DNA from 2 places in the Polaribacter sp. PL03 genome. Region 2 is predicted to be linked to the other one. Evidence: riboswitches for the same ligand, from Rfam matches in the RefSeq annotation. Region 2 holds a riboswitch; the other holds the start of a gene.
The links. Region 2 has a riboswitch for thiamine pyrophosphate ahead of thiS (sulfur carrier protein ThiS). Riboswitches for the same ligand answer to the same signal wherever they lie in the genome.
Positions count from the first base shown of each region.

Region 1: another riboswitch for thiamine pyrophosphate. It lies ahead of SHK09_RS14325 (TonB-dependent receptor); the one in region 2 lies ahead of thiS (sulfur carrier protein ThiS).

Region 1 covers NZ_JAWZSV010000007.1:113,109-120,531, reverse strand. The annotation lists gene SHK09_RS14345 (geranylgeranylglyceryl/heptaprenylglyceryl phosphate synthase) at 1-102, shown strand, start outside; gene pnuC (nicotinamide riboside transporter PnuC) at 508-1,140, shown strand; gene SHK09_RS14335 (ATP-binding protein) at 1,101-1,760, shown strand; gene arfB (alternative ribosome rescue aminoacyl-tRNA hydrolase ArfB) at 1,770-2,174, shown strand; TPP riboswitch at 2,361-2,451, shown strand; gene SHK09_RS14325 (TonB-dependent receptor) at 2,554-4,902, shown strand; gene SHK09_RS14320 (RNA polymerase sigma factor RpoD/SigA) at 5,197-6,060, shown strand; gene SHK09_RS14315 (heavy-metal-associated domain-containing protein) at 6,135-6,401, opposite strand; gene SHK09_RS14310 (rhodanese-like domain-containing protein) at 6,407-6,772, opposite strand; gene SHK09_RS14305 (MBL fold metallo-hydrolase) at 6,778-7,423, opposite strand, start outside.
Region 2 covers NZ_JAWZSV010000004.1:509,640-517,062, forward strand. The annotation lists gene SHK09_RS10985 (outer membrane beta-barrel protein) at 1-324, shown strand, start outside; gene aroB (3-dehydroquinate synthase) at 416-1,474, opposite strand; gene SHK09_RS10995 (proline dehydrogenase family protein) at 1,564-2,727, shown strand; gene SHK09_RS11000 (LETM1 domain-containing protein) at 2,727-3,023, shown strand; TPP riboswitch at 3,095-3,189, shown strand; gene thiS (sulfur carrier protein ThiS) at 3,238-3,441, shown strand; gene thiC (phosphomethylpyrimidine synthase ThiC) at 3,491-5,350, shown strand; gene SHK09_RS11015 (thiamine phosphate synthase) at 5,465-6,067, shown strand; gene SHK09_RS11020 (hydroxymethylpyrimidine/phosphomethylpyrimidine kinase) at 7,174-7,423, shown strand, end outside.

The sequences.
Region 1 (7,423 bases), on a different contig from region 2:
AAAACTCAATTAGAAAATGCTTTTAATGCTGGCGCAGATTTAGTGGTTATTGGTACTGCTTTCGAAGATGATGAAACGTTTTTTAATCAACTTAAAAAATAATACGCTATAATATTTATTCTTGTTTGTCTTTTCAACACTAGGTTAAATCTCATAACAGGGATAACGCAACACTAACCAAACCTTATGGGATTTCTCCCAAAAGGTAGAAATGACAAAACTGAGTGCAGCAAAACTCAACAAAAAGAAACCCCAACAATTGTCTTTTCGACGATAGGAGAAATCACATAACGAGATAACTAAACACAAAACCACAAACTTGTCATTTCGACGATAGGAGGAATCACATAACAGGGATAACACAGCACCAACCATCTTATGGGATTTCTCCAAAAAGGTCGAAATGACAGTAGTTGTGTTTTTTAAGTAGTTTTTAAATGAATTATAAATTTTGCCTTCACTAATAAAAACAGAAAAGATTACATTTACATATTCAAATAAAACAAAATGTTAGAAATTATTGATTCCCTTTTTGGACAATACAAAACATATGAAACAATAGATATTGTTTTAGAAATTATTGCCGTAATATTTGGATTTTTGTCTGTTTGGTATTCTAAGCAAAATAAAATTTGGGTTTTTCCTACTGGTATGGTAAGCACTCTTATTTTTGTGTATCTTCTTGTAAAATGGGAACTTTTAGGTGATATGATGATTAACGCATATTATTTTATAATGAGTGTTTATGGTTGGTATATTTGGACATATAAAAGTGATGGAGAAAATGAAACACCTATTACTAGAACAACTTTAAAAGAAAAAAAGCAAAGTATTCTCATCTTTCTAACAACACTTATTTTTGTTTTTGCTGTATATACTTATTTTGAAAAATGGACAAGTTGGACAGCTTATGTAGATACAATTACAACCGCAATTTTCTTTGTTGGTATGTGGTTAATGGCAAAACGTAAAATAGAAAACTGGATTTATTGGATTATTGGAGATATTATTTCTGCTCCTTTATACTTTTACAAGGGATTTACTTTTACTAGTTTTCAATATTTAATATTTACTTTTATTGCCATTTTTGGCTATTTAGCATGGAAAAAGAACTTAAACAAGACCCAATTAACATCGTAAAAGTTGTTTTATTTGGGCCAGAATCTTCAGGTAAAACTACACTTTCTCGTCATTTAGCACGTTATTACAGTACTGTTTGGGCTCCTGAATTTGCCCGTGAATACTTACAAGATAAATGGAATAACGAGCGTAAAACTTGTGAGAAAGAAGATTTGCTTCCTATTGCAATAGGGCAAATGAAATTAGAAAATTCTTTAGCAAAAAAAGCAGATAAAATTCTAATTTGCGATACAGATTTATTAGAAACCAAAGTATATTCTGAAGAGTTTTATGGTGGTTTTGTTGATGAAAGACTAAACGAAGCGGCAAGCAAAAATAAATATGACTTATATCTGTTAACGTACATTGATACGCCTTGGGAAGAAGACGATTTAAGAGACAGACCTGGACAACGTTTAGAAATGTTTAATGCTTTCGAAAAATCTTTAATAGACAATAAAAGACCTTATATTCTATTAAAAGGTGATAAAGAAACTCGTTTAAAAAACGCTACGGAAGCCATAAATAAAATTATTGCTAATAAAAAAGATTTACATTCATTTTCAGATTCTTTACAAGACTTAGACATGCATTTCTTACATCAAAATACAGGTGATTTTGGTAATTCTTATGATTATTAAATAATTAAGATGCATACAGAAATACTTATAAGAGAACTTAATTTTAAAGCAACCAGAAGTTCTGGCGCTGGCGGGCAACATGTAAATAAAACGTCTTCTAAAATTGAATTAAGTTTCGATTTAGAGAATTCGCTTGCTGTTTCTGAAAATGAAAAAGAACTTTTAAAAACAAAACTTTTATCCAAACTTACAAAAGAAAATGTGCTCATTCTTTTTTGTGAAGAAACACGCTCTCAACACAGAAATAAAGAACTTGCTATTAAACGTTTTTTAGCATTGATAAAAACGAATTTAATTCGTCCTAAAATAAGAAGGAAAACAAAACCTAGCAAAGGTGCTATAAAAAGAAGGGTAGAAACTAAAAAAAGAACTTCTGTAAAAAAAGCACTTAGAAAAAAGCCAAAACTAGATTAAAATAAATTTTATTTTAGTGAAATAGATAATTACATAGACAAGTTTAGCCCTGATTGAACGGTTTGTTTGAGCTCTTTTTTAGTCCTTTTTAGGATAAAAAAAGCGAGTAGTGAAAGCAGGAAATAGCTTCTTAAAAAAAAGACGTTTGTTGTTTTCTATGTCAGAAATCTAACTTAATTTTGCTGCGTTCTCATAAAGGGGTGCTTTAAAAAGCTGAGATCATACCCAATGAACCTAGAACAGATAATGCTGTTTAGGGAAATCGAACATCTTTACAAGGATTTAGAGATTACTTTGTTGTAAACTCTTTGTAATGATGAAACCAATTATTCAAAATACAAGAATAATTACCTCTTTTTATTCGTTTTAAATTTTTAAAATGAAAAAAATTACTATTTTTTTATTCTTATTTGTAAGTATTCTTGCAAACGCCCAATCCTATACTCTTTCTGGAAAAGTTGTAGACAAAAACAAACAACCATTAGCTGGAGCTTCTGTCTTTGTTAAGGAAATTAAAAAAGGAACATCTACAAATTTTGATGGTAACTTTAGTATTAACTTACAAAAAGGATCTTATACGGTTGAAGTTTCTTTTATAGGTTACACTACTATATCTGAAAAAATTACACTTTCTAAAGATGAAGAATATGTTATTGAATTACAAACTGGCTCTACTGTTTTAGAAGAGGTTTTAGTTTCTGCTGTTCGTGTAAATGCAGATGTGCCTGTTACATTTTCTAATTTATCTAAAAAAGAAATTGCAAAACGTAATTTAGGACAAGATATACCTGTATTATTAAATTATTTACCAAACGTAGTTTCTTCGTCTGATGCTGGTACTGGTGTTGGTTATACTTATATGAGTGTTCGTGGTTCTAATGGCGAACGTATTAATGTTACCGTAAACGGAATTCCTTATAACGATGCTGAAAGTCATGGTTCTTTTTGGGTTAATTTAGGTGATTTTGCTTCTTCTACTCAGAATTTACAATTGCAGCGTGGTGTTGGTACATCTACAAACGGTTCTGGTGCTTTTGGTGCTAGTTTAAATATTTTAACAGACGCTGTTTCTGAAGATGCTTCTGCAGAAATTAATAATTCTTTTGGGTCTTTTGGCACAAGAAAACATACAGTAAAATTTAGTACTGGAAAAATTAACGATCACATAGAAGTAGCAGGACGTTTGTCTAATATTTATTCTGATGGTTATGTAGATAGAGCTTTTGCAGATTTAAAATCTTATTATTTACAAGGAAGTTATACCGATGAAAATACGCTTATTAAAGCGATTACTTTTGGCGGAAAAGAGAAAACTTACCAAGCTTGGGAAGGTTTAACAATAGATCAATTAAAGGAAGATAGAAGACAAAACCCTTATACTTATGAAAACGAAGTAGATGATTATAACCAAAATCATTATCAATTACATTGGAACGAAAAGTTAAATGATAATTGGTCTACAAATATTGCTTTAAACTATACTAAAGGTTCTGGTTTTTTTGAACAATTTAAAGAGGAAGAAGATGCTGAAGACTTTAATAATTTAATTGTTGATGGTAGTGATGTAATTGTTAGACGTTGGCTAGAAAATGATTTTTATGTTTTTAATTTTAATACAAATTACAAAACAGATAAAATAAATCTTATTACCGGAGTTTCTTACTCTAATTATACTGGTAAACATTTTGGCGAAATTATTTGGGGTGAAGATTTAGCACCAAATGTAAATATTAGAGATCAATATTATTTTTCTGATGCAAAGAAAACAGATTTCTCTTTATTCGCAAAAGCAACGTTTGATATTTCAGATAAATTAGCTGGTTATGTAGATTTACAAGGACGATTTGTTGGTTATCAAACAGCTGGTTTAACATCTAAAAGAAAAGCAATAGATGTAGATGCCAACTTTAGCTTTTTTAACCCTAAGTTTGGGTTAACTTATAAAATTAATAAGAATAATAACTTATATACTTCTTTTGCAGTTGCTAATAGAGAACCAAATAGAAACGATTTTGAAAACGGAGTAACAACTCATGAAACATTAAATGATTTAGAATTTGGTTGGAGATTAAAATCTGAAAACATAAAATTAAATACCAATATTTATTATATGGATTATAAGAATCAGTTAGTTTTAACTGGTGCTTTAGATGATGTTGGTGCGCCAGTAAGAGCAACTTCTGGTAGTAGTTATAGATTAGGTTTAGAAATAGATGCAGATATTCGTTTAAATGACTATTTCTCTATTAGACCAAATGCTGCTTTTAGTTCTAACAAAAATAGAAGCTTCTTTATTACAAGAGATGGTGTTGCAGAACCACAGGCTTTAGGTAAAACCGATTTGTCTTTTTCACCAGATGTTGTTGTAGGAAATATTTTTACATATAAACCATTAGAAAATTTACAATTCTCATTTTTATCTAAATATGTAGGTAAACAATTTATGAGTAATTTTAGTAGCGCTATTTCAGATAATGACGTTCTAGATAGTTTCTTTACATCTGACTTTAACGTAGTTTATGAAATAAAACCAACCAAAATATTTAAATCTATTGTATTTTCTGCTTTAGTAAATAATATTTTTAATAAAGAATATGTAGACAGAGGCTATTACTATACTTTTGATGATACTTGGTCTAATGCAGGCGTTACTACAACTGTAGATGGTGCAGGTTATTACCCACAAGCAACAAGAAACTTCTTAGTTGGTGTTTCATTGAAATTTTAAAAAACCGTCAATTTTTAATCATTTTTGATTGATTTTAGTTAATAAACTAATAAAACGAGCGTTTTCTTTGGAAAATCGCTCGTTTTTTCGTATATTAAAAATCGATGAGAAACACTACTGTCTTCACAAATAAAAACACAAGAATTAATCATATTGATTTTTATCTATTGAGAGAATTCACTCTTTCTGTTTTCTAATTCTCATTACTTCATTTAGCCTTCCATTGTTCTACTAGAACTTATTTCTCTTAAGAACTATCTACGTTCATTTAATCTTTAAAACCCCAATACACATATGAGACAACTTAAAATTGTAAAACAAGTAACCAATCGTGATGCAAAATCTTTAGAAAAATATTTTCAAGAAATTAGTAAAATTGGGCTTATTACTGCAGATGAAGAAGTAGAATTAGCTTTGAAAATAAAAAAAGGAGATACTAGGGCATTAGATGCACTTGTAAGCGCAAATTTAAGGTTTGTTGTATCTGTTGCAAAACAATACCAAGGACAAGGATTAAAGCTATCAGATTTAATTAATGAAGGGAACTTAGGTTTAGTAAAAGCTGCAAAACGTTTTGATGAAACTAGAGGTTTTAAGTTTATTTCTTACGCGGTTTGGTGGATTCGCCAATCTATAATGTCTGCACTTGCAGAACAGTCTAGAATTGTACGTTTGCCTTTAAATAAAATAGGAAGTATTAATAAAATTAGAAAAATATACGCTCGTTTAGAACAAGATGAGCAACGTATGCCTACAAATAAAGAAATTGCTAAGCAATTAGACATGTCTGAGACTGAAGTAGAACAGTCTTTAAAAAACTCTGGAAGACACGTTTCTATGGATGCTCCTTTGATAGAAGGAGAAAACTCTAGCATGTATCATGTTTTACAAGGAAACGATTCGCCAAAGCCTGATAATGAATTAATGAAGCAATCTTTAAAGTTTGAAATTGATAGAGCCTTAAATACGCTTACTGTTAAAGAGGCAAAGGTTATAAAAATGTTTTATGGTATTGGAGATGAACCAGAATCTAGCTTAACAGAGATTGGAGAAAAATTCGATTTAACACGAGAACGTGTTAGACAAGTAAAACAAAGAGCTATTCTACGTTTACAGTCTAAATCTAAAACACAAATGCTAAGAACTTACTTAGGATAGAGAAATATAATTTATTTATAAAGTTAAAAAAAAATCATAAATAAAAAAGCGAGCTTAAAGCTCGCTTTTTTTATTTATGAATCTATTCTACCAACAGCGCAACTAACAAAAGATTTTGCTTTGTGAACTATTGTATTTTTATCTCCTACTTCTGGATAGCCTAATTTAGATAGTTTTTCTTTTACTAATAATAAGTTATCTACTTCAGATGTTATAGAAACAATAGATTTATCTACATTAACATCAACTTCTTTTATAGAATCTAAGCTTAACAATCCTTTTTTTATTGTTGCAGCACAACCACCACATTTTAAGTTTTCTATTTCAATTTCTATTTTCATAATATTTAATTTTCGTTTTGCCATTGGTTATATCCTCCTATGACATTTACAACATTAAAACCTTTCTCTTTTAAAATTATTGAAGCTTTGCTACTTCTGTTTCCTGTTCTACAGTATAAATAAACAGGTTTTGTTTTATCTAATTGCTTAGATGCTTTGCTATAAAAATCCGCATCAAAATAATTAGCAAAAAAGGCTGTTTTTATTGATCCTTCATTCACTTCTGTAGGACTTCTAACGTCTAATAATTGAATGCTATCTTTTTCTAATAAGACTTTTAAATCTTTTGTAGTTATTGTTCTTATTTCATCTTTTGAACTACAATTTATAAAAAAGAAGCTCATCAATACAAAACATAAAATATTTTTCATAGTTCTTATTTTAATGTTGATGGGCAAACTACTGCTGTTCTTTCTATAGTTGTATTTCTAATTGCAGCATAACCACCAGCTACATCTACTACATTATGAAAACCTCTCGCTTTTAATATAGAAGCTGCTATTACAGATCGGTATCCACCAGCACAATGAACATAAAATTTTCCTTTCTTTGGAAATTCTGAAATATGATTGTTTAAAAAATCTAAAGGAGTACTTTCTGCAACATTAATGTGTTCACTAGAGAATTCACCAGGTTTTCTAACATCAAAAACAGGCATTTTATCTTTTATTTTTTCTTCTAAAACATCAGCAGAAATAGACTCTAAAGTATCAATTTCTTTGCCTGCTTCTTGCCAAGAAGAAAAACTTCCTTTTAAATAACCTAAAACATTATCGAAACCAACTCTAGACAAACGTATAATTGTTGCTTCTTCTTCTCCTTCTGGTGTTACTAATAAAATTGGTTGTTTAATGTCTTTAATTAATGCGCCAACCCAAGGCGCAAAAGTACCTCCTAAGCCTATAAATATAGATTGTGGTATAAAACCTTTTATAAATTCTGATTGATGACGAACATCTAGTATTAATGCATTTGTTTCATTTGCATGAATTTCAAATGCTTCTACAGATAAAGGTTTTGCA
Region 2 (7,423 bases):
TCTTTACAATTTACCTTTAATTATTTATCAGATAGAAATACAGCAATGGGAGAAGATTCTCGTTTTTATTCACCAAACTTAACATTTAGAAAAACATTTTTAGATAATAAATTAACTGCAACTTTGCAATGGCAAAACATAGATATGGGCTTGTTAAATACAAACGAACAGAGAATTTCAACATCTAGAGCAAATCAGTTTTATACGAGTACAAACTATGTATATGAGGTAGATATGGTTTCTTTAAATCTTTCTTATACATTTAATACCACTAAAAATAAATCAAAATTTATTGATAGTGAATTTGGTAAGAAAGAGTTTTAGATTCAATAACATAAACATAAAAAAGACCTTTTAATTTTAAAATTAAAAGGTCTTTTTTATGTTTATGTTATTCTTTAAAACTGAAGTAATCTTATTTATTATAAAACTCCATACTTTCAATAATTAATTCTTCTGGTACTTTACAGTCAATTTTGTGATCTTCATAATCGTTTAAAAGCACAAAGTTTACTTGTCCGTTTACGTTTTTCTTATCATGTTTTAATAAGTCCATAATTGCAGCAAAATCTTCTTTTAGAAGAATAGTTCTATTATAGATAGATAAGATAACGTCTTTTACTTCTCTTACTTTTTCTGATGGGAAGCCCAATAATTTAGAAGACATAAAACTTTCGCAAACCATTCCAATAGCAATTGCTTCGCCATGTGTTAAGTTTTCTTTGTCTTCAGATTCTAGATAAAAAGACTCTATAGCATGTCCTAAAGTATGTCCAAAATTTAAAATTTTACGTAAATTTTGTTCTTTAGGATCTTGTAGAACAACTTCGTTTTTTATTTCAATAGATCTAAAAATTAAATCATTAACATTTAAACCTTTATTATTTTTTATTTCGTTAAATAATTTGGTGTCATAAGTAATACCGTATTTAATAATTTCTGCAGTACCAGATTTAATTTCTCTTTCAGAAACTGTAGTTAAATATTCGGTATCAACAATTACCATTTCCGGGTTTGCAAATAAACCAATTTGGTTTTTTAATACACCTAAATCAACTCCGGTTTTTCCACCAACAGAAGCATCTACCATAGATAATAAAGTAGTTGGTATATTTACAAAATCTATTCCACGTTTAAAGCAAGAAGCTACAAAACCACCTAAATCTGTAATAACACCACCACCTAAAGTAATTACTAAACTTTTTCTATCACCACCTAATTCTGTAATTGCATTCCAAACTCCAATACAAGTTTCTAAGTTCTTATTTATTTCTCCAGAATCAATTTCTATTACTTCAATTCTCTTATCTGTTTCTAAATTCGGTATAAATTTAGGATAACAAAGGTCAAAAGTATTCTCATCTACTAAAATGAAGATGGTAGAATAGTTGTTTGTAGAAATTAAATTAGATAACTCTTTATATCCTTTGTCTTGAAAATGAACAGGATAACTAACTGCTTTTATAGAATTCATTGGTAAATTATTAAGTGTGCAAATTAAAAATAAAATATTCAAATATTACTATTCTATCATTATATTTGTTTTTACTAAAATGATATTGAATGAAACTTTTTGACGATACTTCTGTAGCTTTTTCCTTAAAAACTGATTCGCAGCTAGAAAGAGCTTATTTTTTGTTTAGAATGATACAAAGCCAACCAATGGTAAGAATTGGTAGCGCTGTTACTAATTTTGCCTTAAAGGCACATTTGCCAATAGAAGGTTTAATTAGGTCTACAGTTTTCGATCATTTTTGTGGTGGTGTAACAGAAGAAGACTGTATGCCAATTATAGACAATATGTATAACAATGGTAATGTGCATAGCGTTTTAGATTATTCTGTAGAAGGGCAAGATAAAGAAGTAAGTTTCGATGGTGCTTTAGAAAAAATACTAAAGATTGTTAATTTCTGTGAAGAAAAGAAATCGATTCCGTTTGCTGTTTTTAAACCAACAGGCTTTGGTCGTTTTGCACTATATGATAAAATTTCTGAAGGAAAAGAATTATCTAAAGATGAAACAGAAGAATGGGCTAGAGTTGTAGCTCGTTATCATAAAGTATGTAAAGTAGCGGTAGAAAAAAATGTTCCTTTATTAATTGATGCTGAAGAAAGTTGGATGCAAAAAGCTGCAGATGACTTAATCGAAGAGTTAATGGAAACGTACAACAAAGACAAGGCAATTGTTTTTAATACGTTGCAGATGTATAGACACGATAGGTTCGATTATTTAAAAGAATTACATTTAAAAGCGAAGCAAAAAAACTTTTATATTGGTTTAAAAGTTGTTCGTGGTGCTTATATGGAAAAAGAAAGAGCAAGAGCAGAAGCAAAAGGATATCCATCTCCAATTTGTGAAAACAAAGAAGCAACAGATATCAATTACGACAAAGCAATTGAGTATATGATGGAACATCCTAAAATGGCTTTATTTGCGGGGACACATAATGAAGATAGTTCTTATTTAGTGATGGATTTAGCTAAAAAATACAACATTAAAGAAAATGATGAAAGACTTTGGTTTGGACAGTTATTTGGTATGAGTGATCATATAAGTTATAATTTAGCAAATAAAAATTATAATGTAGCAAAATACCTTCCTTTTGGCCCTGTAAGAGATGTTATGCCTTATTTAATAAGAAGAGCAGAAGAAAATACTTCGGTTTCAGGACAAACTAGTAGAGAGTTAAATTTATTAAAAACAGAACGAAAACGTAGAAAACTATAATGCAAACAAGAGATGAATTAAAACAATTGCTTTATAGAAATAAGTTAAGATTGCATCAAGAATTGTTGCAAAGTAAAGAAGCAATGCATCTTATTAGAAAATCTACACATTCGCAATTAACAGAAGAAGAGAAACAAAAAATTAAAATTCAATTGCTAGATATTTGTAAAGCAATACCAGCATTTACAGTTTTTATGTTACCAGGAGGTGCGTTATTATTACCGCTTTTAATTAAACTAATTCCAGATATTTTACCATCTGCATTTAGAAATGACTTACCAAACGATAAAAAATAAGGACTTAAAATTCTTTTAAATTAAAGTGCTTAAAACTTTATTTATCAAAAAATAATACAATACATTTGTAGGGTAAACTTTAGGAGTAGCTATTAAATTAGTTTGAGAAAAATCCTTAGAACCTGATTTGGTTAATACCAACGTAGGAAAAAGTTGCTTAGATTTAGTTGTACACAACTACCTCTCTACGGTTTACAGTAAATATTTAAAAAATATGATTACTATAAAAGTAAACCAAGAGAAACATCAATTTTCAGAAATTTTAGCGGTTGAACAATTAATTCGTTTTTTAGAAATAAAAACGAACGGAATTGCTGTTGCTATAAACGGTAGTGTCGTTAAAAAAAACGATTGGTCTTTACGGTTACTTCAAAATAGTGATGAAGTTTTAATTATTAAATCCACTCAAGGAGGTTAGTAATTAGACTATTAAAAAACAAACTATTTAATTGATCTAACTAAAATTTATGAAGAGCAAAGACACCGCACCAAAGCAAGACGGAATTACAAGACATCCGTTTCCTAATTCTACAAAAGTGTATGTATCAGGTAAAATTCACCCACAAATTAAAGTGGCAATGCGAGAAATTGCATTAAGTGATACTACAGATTCATTAACAAAAAAGAAAACACCAAACGAACCTGTAACGGTGTATGATACCTCTGGACCTTATACAGACCCAAACAAAGAAATTAATATTCATGCCGGGATAGAAAGAATTCGTGAACAATGGATTTTAGACCGAAAAAACGTAGAACAATTAGATGGCTTTTCTTCGGAATATTGCAACGAGCGTTTAAACGACAAAAGTTTAGATCACATGCGTTTTGCCTTACTAAAGAAGCCATTGCGTGCTAAAAAAGGACAAAACGTTACCCAATTGCATTATGCAAAACAAGGTATGATTACGCCAGAAATGGAATACATCGCTATTCGAGAAAACCAAAGAATCGATGAAATGACAGAGATTAGAAAGCAGCACAAAGGCGAACACTTTGGTGCTTCTATTCCAGATAAAATTACGCCAGAATTTGTGCGAAGTGAAGTAGCAAGAGGACGTGCTGTAATTCCTTCAAACATCAACCATCCAGAAGCAGAACCTATGATTTTAGGTAGAAACTTCTTAGTAAAAATTAACGCAAACATTGGTAATTCTGCTGTAACATCTTCTATAGAAGAAGAAGTAGAAAAAGCTGTTTGGGCGTGTCGTTGGGGTGCAGATAATATTATGGATTTATCTACCGGAGAAAATATTCACGAAACCAGAGAATGGATTGTTCGTAATTCTCCAGTGCCAATTGGTACGGTGCCAATTTACCAAGCTTTAGAAAAAGTAAACGGAGTTGCAGAAGATTTAACTTGGGAGATTTTTAAAGATACTTTAATAGAACAAGCAGAGCAAGGAGTCGATTATTTTACCATTCACGCAGGTGTTTTGTTGCGTTACGTACCAATGACTGCAAAACGTGTTACAGGTATTGTGTCTCGTGGTGGTTCTATTATGGCAAAATGGTGTTTAGCGCATCATAAAGAGAGTTTTTTATACACACATTTCGAAGATATTTGTGAGATTTTAAAACAATACGATGTTGCTTTTTCATTAGGAGATGGTTTGCGTCCGGGGTCTGTGGCTGATGCTAATGATGAAGCTCAGTTTGCTGAATTAGAAACTTTGGGCGAGTTAACTCAGATTGCTCGTAAGCACGAAGTTCAGTGTTTTATAGAAGGTCCAGGTCACGTGCCAATGCACATGATTAAAGAAAATATGGAGAAGCAAATTGATGTTTGCGACGAAGCTCCTTTTTATACATTAGGTCCTTTAACCACAGACATTGCCCCAGGTTACGATCATATTACATCAGGAATCGGAGCCGCTATGATTGGTTGGTTTGGTTGCGCTATGTTGTGTTATGTAACGCCAAAAGAGCACTTAGGTTTACCAAATAAAGAAGACGTTCGTGTGGGAGTTGTAACCTACAAATTGGCTGCCCATGCTGCCGATTTAGCAAAAGGACACCCAGGTTCTCAGCACCGAGATAACGCCTTAAGTATGGCGCGTTTTGAGTTCCGTTGGAATGATCAATTCAATTTAGGACTCGATCCTGAGCGTGCTCTAGAATATCACGATGAAACCTTGCCTGCCGATGGCGCAAAGGTGGCGCATTTCTGTTCTATGTGCGGACCAAAATTCTGTTCTATGAAAATTTCTCAAGAAGTGAGAGACTTTGCAGCCGAAAACGACATTGTAGATAATGAAGTGATTGCAAAAGGAATGCAAGAAAAATCGAAAGAATTTAAAGAAAAAGGATCAGAAGTGTATTTGTAAAATAATAAGGAAGTTCCCACGCTAAAAAAAGCGTGGGCGGGCTTTCCGTTATATCTTTTGCCGAAAAAGCAAAAGGATGCCACTTCAATCCCTAACTCAAAAAAATATAGTACCATGATAATTCTTATTGCTCCAGAAAACGATATTCCAAATGAAATAGAAGTCCTAAACCAATTATTTAGAGAAGGTTTAATGGTATATCATTTTAGAAAACCAGATAAAAATTACCAAGAACACGTTGCGTATTTAAATCAGATAGAAAAAGAATTTCATAATAGAATTGTAGTGCATTATCATCATGAGTTGATTAACGAGTTCAACTTAAAAGGAATTCATTTTCAAGAACAAAAAAGAATAGATTGTATCGATAATCCGAGTGAATATTTTAAAAACTTAAACATGTATGGTAAAACAATTAGCTCTTCTTTTCATGAACCAAAAGTTTTAAAAGATTGTTATTTCGAATTCGATTACCATTTATTAAGTCCTGTTTTTTCTTCAATTTCTAAAAAAGGATATGAAGGCAAAGGTTTTGATGTGAATCATATTAATAAAACCATTATTGGAATGGGCGGAATTAATACAGATACCATAGCACAAACCATACAATTAGGTTTTAAAGGAATTGGAGTTTTAGGAGGCGTTTGGAATGCCGAAAATCCGGTAGAAAGTTTTATCAATATAAAAGGTGCTTATCAAGCATGTACAGCAAATTAATACGATTATCATGTTAATTTGAGGTATCAGATAAAAAAATATCAAACGGAAATAATGACGTGCAGTTTTGTCATTTCGACCAAAGGGAGAAATTACATAATATTGCTCAATTTTACGTTCTTCTCTTTATGAGACTTCTCTCAAAAGGTCGAAGTGACAGGTTTGTGGAGTTTTTTTGTAATTTGAAATAATAATAAAACTAGTTGATTTGTAATTTCTTGTAGGAAAACGTCAATGGTAGCTAAGTTGAGAACAACGTAAGTTAAGAGTCATTTAGATTGAAGAGAGGGAAAGGTTATTAAGTATAAGATTGCCACGTCCTTCGTCCTCGCAATGACAGCTAATAAGAATAGAAGTTTGTTTTTATGATTAAAATGTATTGAGAATAAATAAGTCTGTTGCAAATAATAATTAACCACAAAAATGAGAACACCTGTCAGTTCGAGTGTTTTTATAAAGTGGTAACGGAATAAAAAAGTATTGAGAACACGTTTTAAGGTACTATTTTTTTACGCATACCAATTAACTACAAAAATGAGAACACCTGTCAGTTCGAGTGTTTTTATGAAGTGGTAACGGAATAAAAAAGTATTGAGAACACATTTTGAGGTACTATTTTTTACGCATACTACTAAATATAACAAAGAGAACACCTGTCAGTTCGAGTGTTTTTATAAAGTGGTAACGGAATAAAAATGTATCGAGAACACGTTTTGAGGTACTAAGTTGTTTTGCGTTAAGGATTGAGCGGTTTGTTTGAGCTCTTTTTGTGAATTTTTCTTTCACAAAAAAGCGAGTAGCGAAAGCCTGACCTAAAAGGGAACGCCATAATTAAAGGTATAACAGAAGGAATTATTTAACTCATATTTTAACCACAATAAAGAGAACACCTGTCAGTTCTAGTGTTTTTATGAAGTGATAAGGGAGTAAAAATGTATCGAGAATACATTTATAAGTAATAATTTTTTTACGCATATTAATTAACCACAAAAATGAGAACACCTGTCAGTTCGAGTGTTTTTATGAGGTGGTAACGAAATAAAAAAGTATCGAGAACACATTTGCAATAAACGCATCTATTTTAAGAACTAAAACGAATTAAAAATTTGAGTCAAAAAAATTACATATTAACCATTGCTGGTTTAGATCCATCAAGTGGAGCTGGAATTACATCAGATATTAAAACATTTGAAGTGTATAATCTATACGGATTATCGGTGTGTACTGCTGTTACGGTTCAGAATGATATTGAATTTACAGATTGTATTTGGATCAAGAAAAAAGTAATATTAAGTCAGGTACAACAACTTTTTAAACGCTTCTCTATTCCTGTTGTAAAAATTGGAATCATTAAAT